Streptomyces sp. 2114.4: one gene and its partner. The protein of the gene in region 2 interacts with the protein of the main gene of each other region in a pairwise test. Links are inferred from orthologs where the notes say so. Each region holds a gene or a part of one and is shown on either strand. Other genes may lie near its edges.

Evidence for each region. The genes of interacting proteins can lie anywhere in the genome.
Region 1: the proteins of CFW40_RS11015 (region 2) and ligA interact in binary tests that used the Escherichia coli proteins (3 or more experiments, as listed by UniProt). The link is inferred for Streptomyces sp. 2114.4 from one-to-one orthologs.

The regions. Positions count from the first base shown.
Region 1 is NZ_FYEY01000001.1:5,718,716-5,726,259, forward strand. The notes cover bases 2,589-5,594. They hold ligA (NAD-dependent DNA ligase LigA), read left to right. Parts: upstream 2,589-2,986; coding sequence 2,987-5,203; downstream 5,204-5,594. Other genes in these bases: CFW40_RS25300 (methionine synthase), read left to right, coding at 2,589-2,955; CFW40_RS25310 (bifunctional diguanylate cyclase/phosphodiesterase), read left to right, coding at 5,360-5,594. Outside these bases: gdhA (NADP-specific glutamate dehydrogenase), read left to right, coding at 1-403; CFW40_RS25290 (TIGR00730 family Rossman fold protein), read left to right, coding at 532-1,074; CFW40_RS25295 (SDR family oxidoreductase), read left to right, coding at 1,120-1,809; more of CFW40_RS25300, read left to right, coding at 1,999-2,588; more of CFW40_RS25310, read left to right, coding at 5,595-7,468. UniProt on the Escherichia coli protein: DNA ligase that catalyzes the formation of phosphodiester linkages between 5'-phosphoryl and 3'-hydroxyl groups in double-stranded DNA using NAD as a coenzyme and as the energy source for the reaction.
Region 2 is NZ_FYEY01000001.1:2,522,286-2,530,231, reverse strand. Bases 2,661-6,068 are described here. They hold CFW40_RS11015 (leucine--tRNA ligase), read left to right. Parts: upstream 2,661-2,970; coding sequence 2,971-5,868; downstream 5,869-6,068. Outside these bases: CFW40_RS11030 (glycosyltransferase 87 family protein), read right to left, coding at 1-62; CFW40_RS11020 (protease pro-enzyme activation domain-containing protein), read left to right, coding at 698-2,656; CFW40_RS11010 (hypothetical protein), read left to right, coding at 6,118-6,963; CFW40_RS11005 (DegV family protein), read left to right, coding at 7,207-7,946.

The DNA.
Region 1 (7,544 bases), 3.2 Mb from region 2 along the record:
TGACGTGGCGCTGCCGTCGGCGACCCAGAACGAGCTGGACGAGGACGCCGCCCGGATCCTGGTCCGCAACGGCGTCAAGGCGGTCTCCGAGGGCGCCAACATGCCGACCACCCCGGCGGCGGTGACGCTGCTCAAGGAGGCCGGGGTGGCCTTCGGTCCCGGAAAGGCCGCCAATGCGGGCGGTGTGGCGACCAGCGCGCTGGAGATGCGGCAGAACTCCTCGCGCGAGGCATGGTCCTTCGAGCGCACGGAGGGCGAGCTCGCGACGATCATGCGCTCGATCCACCACCGCTGCTACGAGACCGCGGAGCGGTTCGGGCTGCCCGGTGACTACGTCGCGGGCGCCAATATCGCCGGCTTCGAGCGGGTCGCCGACGCGATGCTGGACCAGGGGCTGATCTAGCGGGAGGGCACGGGCGGCGGGGCGGCCTGCACCAGCACCGCCCCGCCGCCCGGCCCGTGCCTACCGGGCCGCCCGCCCTGGCCGACCGGCCCGGTAACGCCCCGCGGCCCCGCTCGTAAGGTGACCGCATGAATATCTGCGTCTTCTGCTCCGCCGCCGACCTCGACGACCGTTATGTCACCCCGTCCCGCCAGTTCGCCGAGCTGATCGGCAAGGGCGGGCATGCGCTGGTCTGGGGCGGTTCGGACACCGGCCTGATGAAGGTCATGGCCGACGGGGTGCAGGACGCCGGGGGCAAGCTGATCGGCGTCTCCGTGGAGTTCCTGGCGCACAAGGCCCGCGAGGGCGCCGATGAGATGGTCGTCACCAAGGACCTCGCCGAGCGCAAGGCACAGATGCTGGCGCGCGCCGACGCCGTCGTCGTGATGGTCGGCGGCACGGGCACGCTGGACGAGGCCACCGAGATCCTGGAGCTGCGCAAGCACGGGATGCACACCAAGCCGGTGGTGCTGCTGAACACCGCCGGTTTCTACGACGGGTTGAAGGAACAGTTCCAGCGGATGGAGGCGGAGGGGTTCCTGCCGATCCCGCTCACCGACCTCGTCTTCTTCGCGGCGGACGGCGTCGGCGCGCTGGCCTACCTGGAGGAGAAGGCGGGCATGGTCGCCTGACCGGCGCGCTCCGCGTCCCCGTCGCCGCTCGTTAGGATCGGCCCCATGGGTACGCACTTGATCACGGGCGCAGGGTCGGGCATCGGAGCGGCGGTCGCACGGCGGCTCGCAGCGCGCGGGGAGGACCTGTGGCTGCTGGCGCGCAACGCGGTGCGGGCCAAGGAGCTGGCCGCGCAGTTCCCCGGCGCCCGCACGCTCGTCGGTGACCTCGCCCTGCCCGAGAAGCTGTCCTGGGCGTTCGGACAGCAGCCGCTGCCGGACCGGATCGACTCCCTGGTGCACAGCGCGGGCGTCATCGAGCTGGGCGCGGTCGGCGATCTGCCGGCCAAGGCCTGGCAGCGGCAGCTCGCCGCCAACCTGGTCGCGCCCGCCGAGCTCACCCGGCTGCTGCTGCCGCTGGTACGGGTCGCCCAGGGGCATGTCGTCTTCGTCAACTCCGGCGCCGGACTCCATGCGAACCCCCAGTGGGGCGCGTACGCGGCGAGCAAGCACGGCCTGAAGGCGCTGGCGGACTCGCTGCGGGCGGAGGAGCACGGCAACGGCGTCCGGGTGACCTCGGTCTACCCGGGGCGGACGGCCACGCCGATGCAGGAGAGCACCCACCAGCAGGAGGGCAAGGAGTACGACGCGTCCCGCTGGATCGACCCGGAGTCGGTCGCCACGGCCATCCTCACGGCCGTCGATCTGCCGCGGGACGCGGAGATCAACGATGTGTCGGTGCGGCCCGGCCGGTAACAGCGTGCGCGCAGGCTTCGCCCGGCCGTCCGCCGCGCGGGAGCCGGGCCGCGTGGCGCCCGGTCCCGTACCGCCGTCCGCCGCGCACACCTGGCGCACCCCGCCCGCCGGGCCGCCGCATACCCTGCCTGGGTGAGCGAGAACAGCACGCAGAAGTGGGCCGCGGGCGCGGCGACCGGGATCGGGTCGATGCCGGGCGGTGACGCGCGGGAAGCGGCGAAGACGGTCACCGGATCACTGGAGGGCTTCCCGTACCTGCCGGAGCTCCCGGCCCGGGGGCCCGGCGCCGACATGATCGGGCGGACCCTGGGGATGCTCGTCGAGGTCTACGGCCATGTGGAGCCCAGCGGCTGGCGGATCAGCGACCGGCCGGGCCGCGACACCCGGCGCGCCCACTCCTGGCTCGGGGAAGACCTCGACGCCCTGGAGGAGTTCACCCAGGGCTACGAGGGCCCGCTGAAGGTCTCCGCGGTCGGCCCGTGGACCCTGGCCACCGCCCTGGAAACGCGCAACGGAGAGGCGGCCCTCGGCGATCCCGGGGCCTGCCGGGACCTGGCGGCGTCCCTGGCGGAGGGGCTGCGCGGGCACCTTGCGGACGTACGGCGGCGGGTGCCGGGGGCCCAGGTCGTGCTCCAGCTCGACGAGCCCTCGCTGACGGCGGTGCTCCGGGGACAGGTGAAGACCGCGAGCGGCTACCGCACCCACCGTGCCGTGGACCGGGCGGTGGTCGAGGGCGCGCTTCGTGATCTTGTCGCGGTGGCGGAGGGCGGCCCCGTGGTCGTCCACTCGTGCGCCCCCGAGGTGCCGTTCGGGCTGCTGCGGCGGGCCGGTGTCACGGGCATCTCGTTCGATTTCTCCCTGCTCACCGAGCGTGAGGAAGAAGCGGTCGGCGAGGCCGTCGAGGGCGGTACGGCGCTGTTCGCGGGCGTGGTGCCGGGCGTGGACAGCCGATTGTCAGACCCTGCCGGTAGCGTCATGGGTGTCAGGACGCTGTGGCGCAGGCTGGGGCTGACGCCGGGGACTCTGAGCGAGTCCGTGGTGATCACTCCCGCGTGCGGGCTCGCGGGCGCTTCGCCTGCTTATGCCCGTTCGGCCCTCGCCCACTGCGTCCGGGCGGCGAGATCACTCGCAGACAACCCTGAGTGACCGCACTCAAGGACCACGGGAGGACAAGACGGTGGCTGGCGAACAGCACGCAGCTCAATCCGACGTGCCCGCGGCGGCGCGGGAGAAGCACGCGCAGCTCGCTGAGCAGATCGAGGAGCACCGCTTCCGGTATTACGTGAAGGACGCCCCGGTCGTCAGCGACGCGGAGTTCGACAGGCTGCTGCGTTCCCTGGAGGCGCTGGAGGACGAGCACCCCGAGCTGCGCACCCCCGATTCACCGACCCAGAAGGTCGCCGGGGCGTACGCCACGGAGTTCACCGAGGTCGAACACCGCGAACGGATGCTGTCGCTCGACAACGCCTTCGACAGCGAGGAGTTGGCGGGCTGGGCCGAGCGGATCGCCGGTGAGCTGGGCGGCGACCCCCGGAGCGCCGGATACCACTTCCTGTGCGAGCTGAAGGTCGACGGCCTCGCGGTCAACCTCACCTACGAACACGGCCGGCTGACCCGCGCCGCCACCCGCGGCGACGGCCGTACGGGCGAGGACATCACGCCCAACGTCCGGACCATCGGCGAGATCCCGCACCGTCTCCAGGGCGACCGGATCCCGGATCTGGTCGAGGTGCGCGGGGAGGTCTACTTCCCGATGGAGAAGTTCCTGGAGCTCAACGAGCGGCTGGTGGCCGAGGGCAAGCCGCCGTTCGCCAACCCCCGTAACGCCGCGGCCGGTTCGCTGCGCCAGAAGGACCCCAAGGTCACGGCCGTGCGCCCGCTGCACATGGTCGTCCACGGCATCGGCGCCCGCGAAGGCCTGGAGATCGACCGCCAGTCGGAGGCCTACGACCTGCTCAAGGGCTGGGGCCTGCCGACGGCCACGCACAACGAGGTCGTCGACTCCCTGGCGGCGGTACGCGAGTTCATCGCCCGCTACGGCGACGCCGAGACCCGCCGTACGGCCGTCGAGCACGAGATCGACGGTGTGGTGGTCAAGCTGGACGAGATCCGGCTGCAGGGGCGGCTGGGATCGACTTCGCGGGCGCCGCGCTGGGCGATCGCCTGGAAGTACCCGCCGGAGGAGGTCAACACCAAGCTCGTCGACATCCGTGTCGGCGTCGGCCGTACGGGGCGGGTCACCCCGTATGCCGTGGTCGAGCCGGTGACGGTGGCCGGCTCGGAGGTGGAGTTCGCCACCCTGCACAACCAGGACGTGGTCAAGGCCAAGGGCGTGTTCATCGGGGACACCGTCGTGATCCGCAAGGCCGGCGATGTCATTCCGGAGATCCTGGGCCCGGTCGTCGATCTGCGGGACGGCAGCGAGCGGGAGTTCGTGATGCCGGCCGAGTGCCCCGAGTGCGGGACGGCGCTGCAGCCCGCCAAGGAAGGCGATATCGACCTGCGGTGTCCCAACGCCCGTGCCTGCCCTGCCCAGATCCGCGAGCGGCTATTCTATCTGGCTGGCCGTAAATGCCTGGACATCGAGAACTTCGGCTATGTCGCGGCGACGGCGCTCAGCCAGCCGCTGGAGCCCGCCGAGCCCCCGCTGAAGGACGAGGGCGATCTTTTCGGCCTCTCCATCGAGCAGCTGCTGCCCATCAAGTCGTACGTCCTCGACCCCGACTCCGGTCTGCCCAAGCGCGATCCGAAGACCGGCCAGGAGAAGGTCGTCACCTTCTTCGCCAACCAGAAGGGCGAGCCGAAGAAGAACGCCCTGGCCATGCTGGAGAACATCCAGGCGGCCAAGGAGCGCCCGCTGGCCCGGATCATCACGGGCCTGTCGATCCGGCATGTGGGCCCGGTGGCGGCCGAGGCGCTGGCGCGGGAGTTCCGCTCGATCGACCGCATCCGGGACGCGGACGAGACGGAGCTGGCCGCCGTCGACGGTGTCGGAGCCACCATCGCCGCCTCGTTGAAGCAGTGGTTCGCCGTGGACTGGCACCAGCAGATCATCGAGAGCTGGCGGGCCGCCGGCGTCCGGATGGAGGAGGAGCAGACGGGTGAGGAGGGCCCGCGTCCCCTCGAAGGCGTCACCGTCGTCGTAACGGGCACACTTCAGTCACACACCAGAGATGGCGCGAAAGAGGCCCTACAGAACCTCGGAGCGAAGGTGACCGGTTCCGTTTCGAAGAAGACCGGATTCGTAGTGGTGGGCGACAACCCTGGTTCGAAGTACGACAAGGCCATGCAGTTGAAGGTCCCCGTGCTGGACGATGATGGCTTCGCGGTGCTGCTGGAGCAGGGTCCTGACGCAGCGCGAGCGGTAGCTGTCACTCCGCCTGAGGAGGAGTGAGGTGTCACCCCATCGGCGCATACCAGATTGATCCGCGACGCCGGGTCGCATTCGGGCAACCGTCGTCGATCGCTGCCCGTGGCGGCCTTCCGCGGCCTACTGTTGAGGAGTGCGCCTGCCGTGGCGCGGGCACAGCCGGCTGTGAGAGGGATCGGAATGAAACCGACCGACAGCGCCGCTCCGGCGTCGCGGCTCCGGCGGCTCGTCGTGCCCGCGCTGCCCGCGACCATCGTCCTCGTGGCGGGCCTCGCGCTCGCCACGGGCGTCCTCGTCACCCTCGGCAAAGGTGACGCGCTGTTCCCCGGCGCCTCCATAGGCTGGTCGCTGGCGATCCTCACCGGCGTCATCGTCGGCCATCTGGTCGCCCTCGGCCGGGACCGCTGGTGGGGCGGCACGGGCTCCGGCGCCGCCCTGTCCCTGGCCGTCCTGCTGCTCTACGGCTGGGTGCCCGCCACCCTCGTCAGCCTCTCCGTCGTCGTCCTGGTCGGCGCCGCCCGGCGTAATCGCTGGCGACAGGCCGTGGTGCACGGTGCCGTGGACATCCTCGGCATCGGCGCCGCGGCGCTCGGCCTCGCCGCGTTCGGCGTGGTCTCCAGCGTCCGCCACCCCTGGGCCCCGCCGGCCTGGAACCTCGCCGTCCTCCCCGAAGTCGTCGTCACCGCCGCCGGCTACCTCTTCGTCAGCCGCGGACTCCTGTGGGTCAGCCTCGCCCCGCGCACCGGCCAGCTGCCCGCCATCCCCCGAACGGCCGTACTGCGCCAGGCGCTCGTCGGCATCGCCCTGCTCGGCATCTCCCCGCTGATCGCCGTCTGCGCCCTCCACGCCCCTCTGCTGCTGCCGCTGTTCGCGGTCCCGCTCATCGCGCTGGACTCCACCCTCTGGATAGCCCGCGCCCGCGCCGAGGAGCAGTTGCGCGACCCGCTCACCGGCCTGCCCAACCGCCAGTGGCTGCTGGAGCGCACCTGGACCGCGCTGGACGACGCCGAGCGCGTCGGCTCCCGCTCGGCGCTGGTCCTCATCGACCTGGACCGCTTCCGCTCCGTCAACGACACCCTCGGCCACCTGGCGGGCGACCGCCTGCTGCTGCAGATCGCCGACCGCCTGCGGCACGCCCTGCCGCGCGGCGCCGAGGCGGCCCGGCTCGGCGGCGACGAGTTCGCCGTCCTGCTGCCCACCACCGACTCCCTCACCAGCTCCCAGCGGGTGGCCCGCTCACTCGTCGCCGCCCTCGGTTCCCCGCTGGACCTCGACGGCCTGACCCTCGTGCTCGAAGCCAGCGCGGGGGTCGCCGTCTTCCCCGACCACGCCCTCGACGCCGAAGGGCTGCTGCGCCGCGCCGACGTGGCCATGTACCAGGCCAAGCGCGACCGCAGCGGGGTCGAGCTCTACGAGGCCAAGCGGGACGGCAACACCCCCGACCGCCTCGGCCTGTTGGGCGATCTGCGCCGCGCCCTGGACGCCGGCGACGTCGAGCTGCACTACCAGCCCAAGGTCGGCTTCGACGGACACGTCGCCGGGCTGGAGGCACTGGTCCGCTGGGTGCATCCGGACCGCGGCCGGGTGCCACCCGACGAATTCATCGCCATCGCCGAGTCCTCCGGGCTGATGCCCCGGCTGACGGAGTACGTCCTCGAAACGGCGCTCGCCCAGGTGGCGCGCTGGCGCGCGATGGGCCTGGAGGTTCCGGTCGCCGTCAATGTCTCCCCGCGCGATGTGCACTCCCCGGGCTTCGCCGGAGCGGTCGCCGCCCGGCTCGCCCGGCATCGCGTCCCACCCGGCGCCCTCCAACTGGAGATCACCGAACACGTCCTGCTGGAGGACCCGCAGCGGGCCGCCGACACCCTCGCCGGGCTCACCGCGCACGGCGTGAAGATGTCGCTCGACGACTTCGGCACCGGCTACTCCTCCCTCGTCCATCTGCGGCGGCTCCCGGTGAGCGAGCTGAAGATCGACCGCTCCTTCGTGGCCCGGCTCGCCGTCGACACCGAGGACGCCGAGATCGTCCGCTGCACCCTCGATCTCGCCCACTCCCTCGGCCTCCTGGTCGTCGCCGAGGGCGTCGAGGACGACGAGACCTGGGAGCGGCTGCGCGACCTCGGCTGTGATGCCGTACAGGGCTGGCTGGTGGCCGCCGCGATGCCACCGGACGAGACCACGGCATGGCTGAGAGCCCGCGGCGAGCGCGGCTGGCAGCGTGCATCGGAGAAGGCCGCCCTGGCGGCGGAGAAGGCCGCCGAGCGCCCTTCGGGACAGGTCTTGAACTGACCCGGCCACCGGCCGTCCCGTGTCCCCGTTCCGAAGAACCTGCACAGACACCCTCAGCAGTGGTCCGGCCCGATGA
Region 2 (7,946 bases):
ACGCCCGGGCCGGAGCGGGTGCCACGGGGGTCGGCGGGCGCTTCCAGCTCCAGCGCGGTCACGGCGTACGGCTCCCCCAGGACGAATCGGGCACGGCGTGCCGACAGTACCGCGCGGCGCGCCGAGGGGCCCGGGTGCAACGGCCGGGGACCCCGGGCGCAACGGCCGAGGGGCCCGGGCAGAACGATTTGGCAGAAGGCGGGGAGGTCCGTGTAATGTAGGCGATGCCGCAGCGGGGAACCGGGGCGGGAAACAGAATACGGGGCTATAGCTCAGTTGGTAGAGCGCCTGCATGGCATGCAGGAGGTCAGGAGTTCAATTCTCCTTAGCTCCACAGAGAACGGAGCGGGTCGTCCGATGCGGACGGCCCGCTCCGTCGTGTGTGCCCTGCGGGGCGGGTGTCCCGGCCGTCCGGGTCTCGGCGGCGGTTCCTCCTGGGTTGCCCTGATATCTGGTCAGGGGGCCGTTCGTTATGGCGAGTTGAATGTTCGCTCTCTGTTCATTCGTGGTCATTCCTTGCCATTCCTTGGTCTCTTCTTGGTGATCGCATGCCCCTGACATGAACGGTTCACCGAAAGAGTGGCGCATCGCGTGAACGTCACATCCCACGCATTCACCGCTTGTGCGGTGCCGCGCACCTGCGTACCGGCGCAGCGCGGTACCCGCAGCGCACCGCATCGCCACAGCAGGGGGTTACATGAGATCCAGCCGCACCAGATCACCGCGCGCCCGCGCCGGTCTGGCCTGGGCAGCGACGCTGCCGCTGGTCGCCGGCGCGCTCGCGCTCGGCGCACCCGCCGCCGACGCCGCGGGCCACGACGGCGGACGGCACGCACTGCAGGGCACCAAGCCCCTGTGGGCCACCCGGCAGGCCGACCGGGGCGACACCTCCGCTTCTGCGGGCGTCACCGCCCGCGTCTACCTGGCGGGCCGTGACGCCAAGGGGCTCGCGGACTACGCCAGGGCCGTGTCCGACCCGCACTCCGCCGCGTACGGGAAGTACCTGAGCCCCGGCCAGGTGCGGGCCCGCTTCGGTGCCACGCACGAGCAGATAGCCAAGGTGACCGACTGGCTGAAGAAGTCCGGCCTGACGGTCACCGGCACCACCAACCGGTATGTGACGGTCAAGGGCGATGCGGCCGCCGCCGAGCGCGCCTTCGCCACCGACCTGCACAATTACCGCAAGAGCGGCCATATTTACCACGCCCCGTCGACCACCGCGTCCGCGCCCGCCGCGCTGGCCGACGCGGTGCTGACGGTCACCGGCCTGGACAACGCACCGCGGATGGCCAAGCACCACTCCAGCGAACTGCCGCCGCCGGAGGGCGTCTTCCGCAACTCCGGCCCGTTCTCCTCGTACTACGGCTCCAGGACGGACAAGAAGCTGCCGTCCGCTTACGGGAACAAGGCCCCGTACGCGATCAAGGGCTACACCGGCAAGCAGCTGCGCGCCGCCTACGGGGCGAAGAAGTGGACCGGCAAGAACGTCACCGTCGCGATCACCGACGCCTACGCCTCGCCGACCATCGCCCAGGACGCGGACACGTACGCCGCCCGTAACGGCGACCCCCGCTACCGCCGCGGCCAGCTCTCCCAGGTGCTGCCCAAGGACTACACGCACATCGAGGGCTGCGGCGCGGCCGGCTGGTACGGCGAGGAGACCCTTGACGTCGAGGCCGTCCACGCGGTCGCTCCCGATGCCGGCATCGTCTACGTCGGCGGCGCCTCCTGCATGGACGACGACCTGATCGACTCGCTCGGCAAGGTCGTCGACGGGCACCTCGCCGACATGGTCTCCAACTCCTGGGGCGACCTGGAGGCGAACGAGACCCCGGATTCGGCGGCCGCCTACGACCAGCTCTTCCAGCAGGGCGCGGTGCAGGGCATCGGCTTCTACTTCTCCTCCGGCGACGACGGTGACGAGGTCGCCAAGACCGGCACCAAGCAGGTCGACAGCCCGGCGAACTCCCCCTGGGTGACCGCGGTCGGCGGTACCTCCCTGGCCGTCGGCAAGTACGACGCGTACCAGTGGGAGACCGGCTGGGGCACCCAGAAGGCGCTGCTGTCCAAGGACGGCAACGACTGGACCGGCTTCCCCGGCACCTTCAACGGCGGCGCCGGCGGCGGCACCAGCAAGAGCGTGGCGCAGCCCTTCTACCAGCGCGGAGTCGTCCCGGACGGGCTCGCGAAGGCGAACGGCGGCGGCGCGATGCGCACCGTCCCGGACATCGCCGCGGTCGCCGACCCCAACACCGGCTTCCTGGTCGGCCAGACCCAGACCCTGCCGGACGGAAAGCTCGGCTATGACGAGTACCGCATCGGCGGCACCTCGCTGGCCGCGCCGGTGATCGCCGGCGTCCAGGCGCTGGCCCAGCAGGCCCGGCACGGCGTCGCCATCGGCTTCGCCAACCCCGCCATCTACCAGCGCTACGGCACCGCCGCGTACCACGACGTCACCGACCACCCGCTGGGTGCCGGCCGTGACCTGGCCGTCGTCCGCGTCGACTACGTCAACGGCGTCGACAGCAGCAAGGGCACCACGACCTCGCTGCGCAGCCTGGGCAAGGACAGCTCGCTGCACGCGGGCGTCGGCTACGACGACGTCACCGGCGTGGGCTCGCCGGGCGCCGGATACGTGAGCTCCTACCGCCCCTGACACGGGCGCGCGGCACCGCCGGCCCGCGCCGTCCGTGACCCCGGTGGGACGGCGGCGGGAGTGAGGCGTCACGGGGGCGGGGCCCGCGTTGGGGGAATCCTCAGCGCGGGCCTCGTACGCCCTGCGGTACCCTGACGCCATGCGTGCCGTACGCCTTCTGCTTAGCGGGCCGCGCTGATCAGTACCGACGGATGACAGAACCCGTCGGAATCGGCGCGGCGTCCCCTCCTGTGCGAGGGGTCTTTTTGTTTCCGGCGTGCCGGGATTGTGGCGCGTTTCCGCAGGCAGAGACGATCGATGGAGCTTTGAGGACGATGAGCGAGACGACCACTGCTGCCGAGGTGGCAGCACCGCACCGCTATACGGCAGCGCTGGCCGCCGACATCGAGGCCCGCTGGCAGGACTTCTGGGAGACGGACGGGACCTACGAGGCCCCGAACCCCGCTGGGGAACTGGCCGGCGACGCCGCGGTGGCGGCCCGCCCCAAGAAGTTCATCATGGACATGTTCCCGTACCCGTCGGGTGCGGGCCTGCACGTCGGCCACCCGCTGGGCTTCATCGCCACCGACGTATACGCCCGCCACCAGCGCATGACGGGTCACAACGTCCTGCACACCCTGGGCTTCGACGCCTTCGGCCTGCCCGCCGAGCAGTACGCGGTGCAGACCGGCACCCACCCGCGGGTCTCCACCGAGGCCAACATCGTGAACATGCGGCGCCAGCTGCGCCGCCTGGGCCTGGGCCACGACCAGCGCCGCTCGGTCGAGACGATCGACCCGGCGTACTACAAGTGGACCCAGTGGATCTTCCTGCAGATCTTCAACTCCTGGTACGACCCGGAGGCGGACGCGGCCCGCCCGATCGACACCCTGGTCGCGCAGTTCGAGGCCGGCACCCGCCCGACCCCGGACGGCCGGGACTGGAGCGCCCTGAGCCCCATCGAGCGCGCCAACATCCTGGGCGAGTACCGCCTGGCGTACGCCTCCGACGCGCCGGTCAACTGGTGCCCCGGCCTGGGCACCGTACTGGCCAACGAGGAGGTCACCGCGGACGGCCGCTCCGAGCGCGGCAACTACCCGGTCTTCAAGGCCAAGCTGCGCCAGTGGAACATGCGCATCACCGCCTACGCCGACCGGCTGCTGAACGACCTGGACGCGCTGGACTGGCCGGAGGCCATCAAGCTGCAGCAGCGCAACTGGATCGGCCGCTCCGAGGGCGCCCGGGTCGACTTCCCGGTGGGCGACGACAAGATCACCGTCTTCACCACCCGCCAGGACACCCTGTTCGGCGCGACGTACATGGTGCTGGCGCCCGAGCACCCGCTGGTCGCCGGCTCCGATAACGGCACCGGCACCGGATCGATCGTCCCGGACGCCTGGCCCGAGGGCACCCACGACGTCTGGACCGGCGGGCACGCCACTCCGGCCGACGCCGTCGCCGCCTACCGCAAGCAGGCCGCCTCCAAGTCGGACGTCGAGCGGCAGGCCGAGGCCAAGGACAAGACCGGCGTCTTCACCGGCGCCTTCGCGACCAACCCGGTCAGCGGCGCGCAGGTCCCGGTCTTCATCGCCGACTACGTCCTGATGGGCTACGGCACCGGCGCGATCATGGCCGTGCCCGCGCACGACAGCCGTGACTTCGCTTTCGCCCGTGCCTTCGAGCTGCCGATGCGCTGCGTGGTCGAGCCGTCGGACGACCGTGGCACCGACCCGTCCACCTGGGACGACGCCTTCGCCTCGTACGATGCCAAGATCGTCAACTCGTCGGGCGCAACGATCTCGCTGGACGGCCTGGGCGTGACGGCGGCCAAGGCGAAGATCACCGACTGGCTGGCCGCCGAGGGCATCGGCGAGGGCACCGTCAACTTCCGGCTGCGCGACTGGCTGTTCAGCCGACAGCGCTACTGGGGCGAGCCGTTCCCGATCGTCTACGACGAGGACGGCGTGGCACACGCGCTGCCCGCGTCGATGCTGCCGCTGGAGCTGCCCGAGGTCGAGGACTACTCCCCGCGCACCTTCGACCCGGACGACGCCGACACCCAGCCGGAGACCCCGCTGTCCCGTAACGAGGACTGGGTCCATGTCGACCTGGACCTGGGCGACGGCAACGGCATCAAGCGCTACCGCCGCGAGACCAACACCATGCCCAACTGGGCGGGTTCGTGCTGGTACGAGATGCGCTACCTGGACCCCCGCAACACCGAAGCGCTGGTCGCCCCGGACATCGAGCAGTACTGGATGGGCCCGCGCGAGGGTCAGCCGGCCGGCGGCGTCGACCTGTACGTCGGCGGCGCGGAGCACGCCGTGCTGCACCTGCTGTACGCCCGCTTCTGGTCCAAGGTGCTGCACGACCTGGGACATGTCTCGTCCTCCGAGCCGTTCCACAAGCTGTACAACCAGGGCATGATCCAGGCCTTCGTCTACCGGGACAGCCGCGGCATCGCCGTCCCGGCCGCCGAGGTCGAGGAGCGCGACGGCGGCTACTACTACCAGGGCGAGAAGGTCAGCCGCGTCCTGGGCAAGATGGGCAAGTCCCTGAAGAACGCCGTCACTCCCGACGAGATCTGCGCGGAGTACGGCGCGGACACCCTGCGCCTGTACGAGATGGCGATGGGCCCGCTGGACGTGTCGCGGCCGTGGGACACCCGGGCCGTCGTCGGCCAGTACCGCCTGCTGCAGCGCCTGTGGCGCAACGTCGTCGACGAGGCGACCGGCGAGGTCACCGTCGTCGACACCGAGCCGGACGAGGCCACCCTGCGGGCCCTGCACAAGGCGATCGACGGTGTCGGCCAGGACCTGGCGAACCTGCGCTTCAACACCGCCATCGCCAAGGTGACCGAGCTGAACAACCACCTGACCAAGACGGGCGGCCCCGTTCCGCGCACGGTCGCGGAGCGGCTGGTGCTGTTGATCGCCCCGCTGGCCCCGCACATCGCCGAGGAGCTGTGGCGCAAGCTGGGCCACACCGACACCGTGGTGCACGCGGACTTCCCGGTGGCCGACCCGGCGTATGTCGTCGACGAGACCGTCACCTGCGTCGTGCAGATCAAGGGCAAGGTCAAGGCCCGTCTGGAGGTCTCCCCGTCGATCTCCGACGCGGACCTGGAGGCCACGGCACTGGCCGAGCCCGCCGTGGTCGCGGCGCTGAACGGCGCGGGCATCCGGAAGGTCATCGTCCGGGCGCCGAAGCTGGTGAACATCGTCCCGGCGTAGGCCGGTGGCGGGCGCCCGGGAGTGGTTCCGGGCGCCCGGGTGGGGGGCTTGCACGTGGTGCCGCCCCTTGGCCGGGGCTTTAGGTCGTGTGCGGTGCCGCTGCTGTTGCCGCGCCGGTGCCATGGGTGGTTTCCCCTACGGGCAGGTTGGGGGTTCGTCCGGAACCCGTGACCTGCCCGAGCCGTTTACCGTGGAGGGACAAGGGCGCGGGCGAGGAACCGGCGCCGCCGACACGTCTGGAGAGCGCCCATGGAAGCTGCTGTCGCCATCGTCGGGCTGCTCTTCGTGTTGTTCGTCCTGGCGGGCGTGTTCGTCACGGTCAAGGCGGTGACGGCGGCCAAACGCGGCGTCGACCGCACGGTCGCCCAGGCCCGCAGAACCGTCGAGGACACCAGCCTCCGCGCCCGGCAGCTCGCCCAGCCCGGTGTGGTCGGCGAACTCGCACAGCTGCGTCTCTCGCTGCGGATGTCCATGCGCGCCACCCAGGAGGCGCTTCGCGGCGGCTCCTCCGACGACGCCTCCCTGAGCGAGGCGATCGGGCTCTTCGAGCGGCTGAGCGCCCATGGCCATGAGCTTGACGACGAACTCAAGCGGCTCGAACGCGAGCCCGACCGGGCCACCATCGCCGCGCGCCTCCCGGAGCTCAGGGAGCGCACGGAACGGATCACGCACTCCGCGGAGTCGCTGCGCTGGGCCGCCCGGGACCGCGCCCGCAAGTTCGCGGACGACGATCTGGCGGCGCTGAGCGACCAGATCGATGTCGAGGCGGGGGCACTGCGCCACTGGACCCGGGTCGAGGACGCCGCGGACCCACTGCGGGAGCCCGTACAGCCGCCTGTGGACGGGGCGTCAGGGGCGCGTGCCGCCGACGGGGCCCCGGACGACGGCGTCCGTACGGGCCGGCCTTCGGCGTCCGAGGGCGGCCACCCCGCGGGGCAGGTCCCCGAGGGCCCGCAGGCGCTGACCGCCCGTGACCCGCGCACCCAGCCGTCCTACCCGTGGGAGAAGGCACCACGGACACGGACGTCGCGGCCCTCACGGGCGCCACGGACGGAGGGCACGACCAACGGAGGGCACGACCAGGTGAGGCCGTAAGAAGACCTCGGTGAGGTGAGGGGTGGGCGGGGGCGGGGCCCGGGGGAGACGGAGAAAAAGCCCGGAGCGTCAGCGGCGTCGCGCGGATCCCGGGTCCGCGGACGGGGACGAGGGCGTGGACGGGGACGGGGACGGGGACGGCATGCTCCGGCGCCCTCTTGGCAGAGCCTTGGGGAAACCTGGAAGATCTTGGGGAGGGGCCCGCACTGTGCGGCGTCCGGATCCCCGGATAACCTCCCATTCATGTCCCGCCATGTCGCGATCGTCACCGATTCCACGGCCTACCTGCCGCGGACGGCTGTCGAGCGTCACCGCATCACGGCCGTTCCGCTGACCGTCGTCCTGGGGGACCAGGCCTTGGAAGAGGGCACCGAGATCTCCGCGAGATCCGTCGCCCAGGCACTCCAGAAGCGCCGGCCGGTGACCACTTCCCGGCCCGCCCCCACGATGTTCGCCGACACCTACCGCAAGGTTGCGGCGGCCGGCGCGAGCGGCATCGTCTCGCTCCATCTGTCCTCGGAGATCTCCGGTACGTACGACGCGGCGGTACTGGCGGCCAAGGAGGCGCCGGTACCCGTACACGTCGTGGACACCGGCATGGTCGCGATGGCCCTCGGCTTCTGCGCTCTCGCCGCCGCGGAGACGGCGGAGGCGGGCGGGGACATCGACGAAGCGGTGGCCGCCGCGGAGAAGCGTGCCGCTGCCACCTCCGCCCACTTCTACGTCGACACCCTCGACTATCTGCGCCGCGGCGGCCGTATCGGTGCCGCCCAGGCGCTGCTCGGCTCCGCGCTCGCCGTCAAACCGCTCCTGCAACTGGCCGACGGGCGGATCGAGCTGCTGGAGAAGGTCCGTACGGCGTCCAAGGCGATCGCACGGCTGGAGGAGCTTGCCGCGGAGCGGGCCGGCGAGGGCCAGGTCGATATCGCGGTGCACCATCTCGACGCGGCGGAGCGCGCGGATGCGCTGGCCCAGCGGCTCCG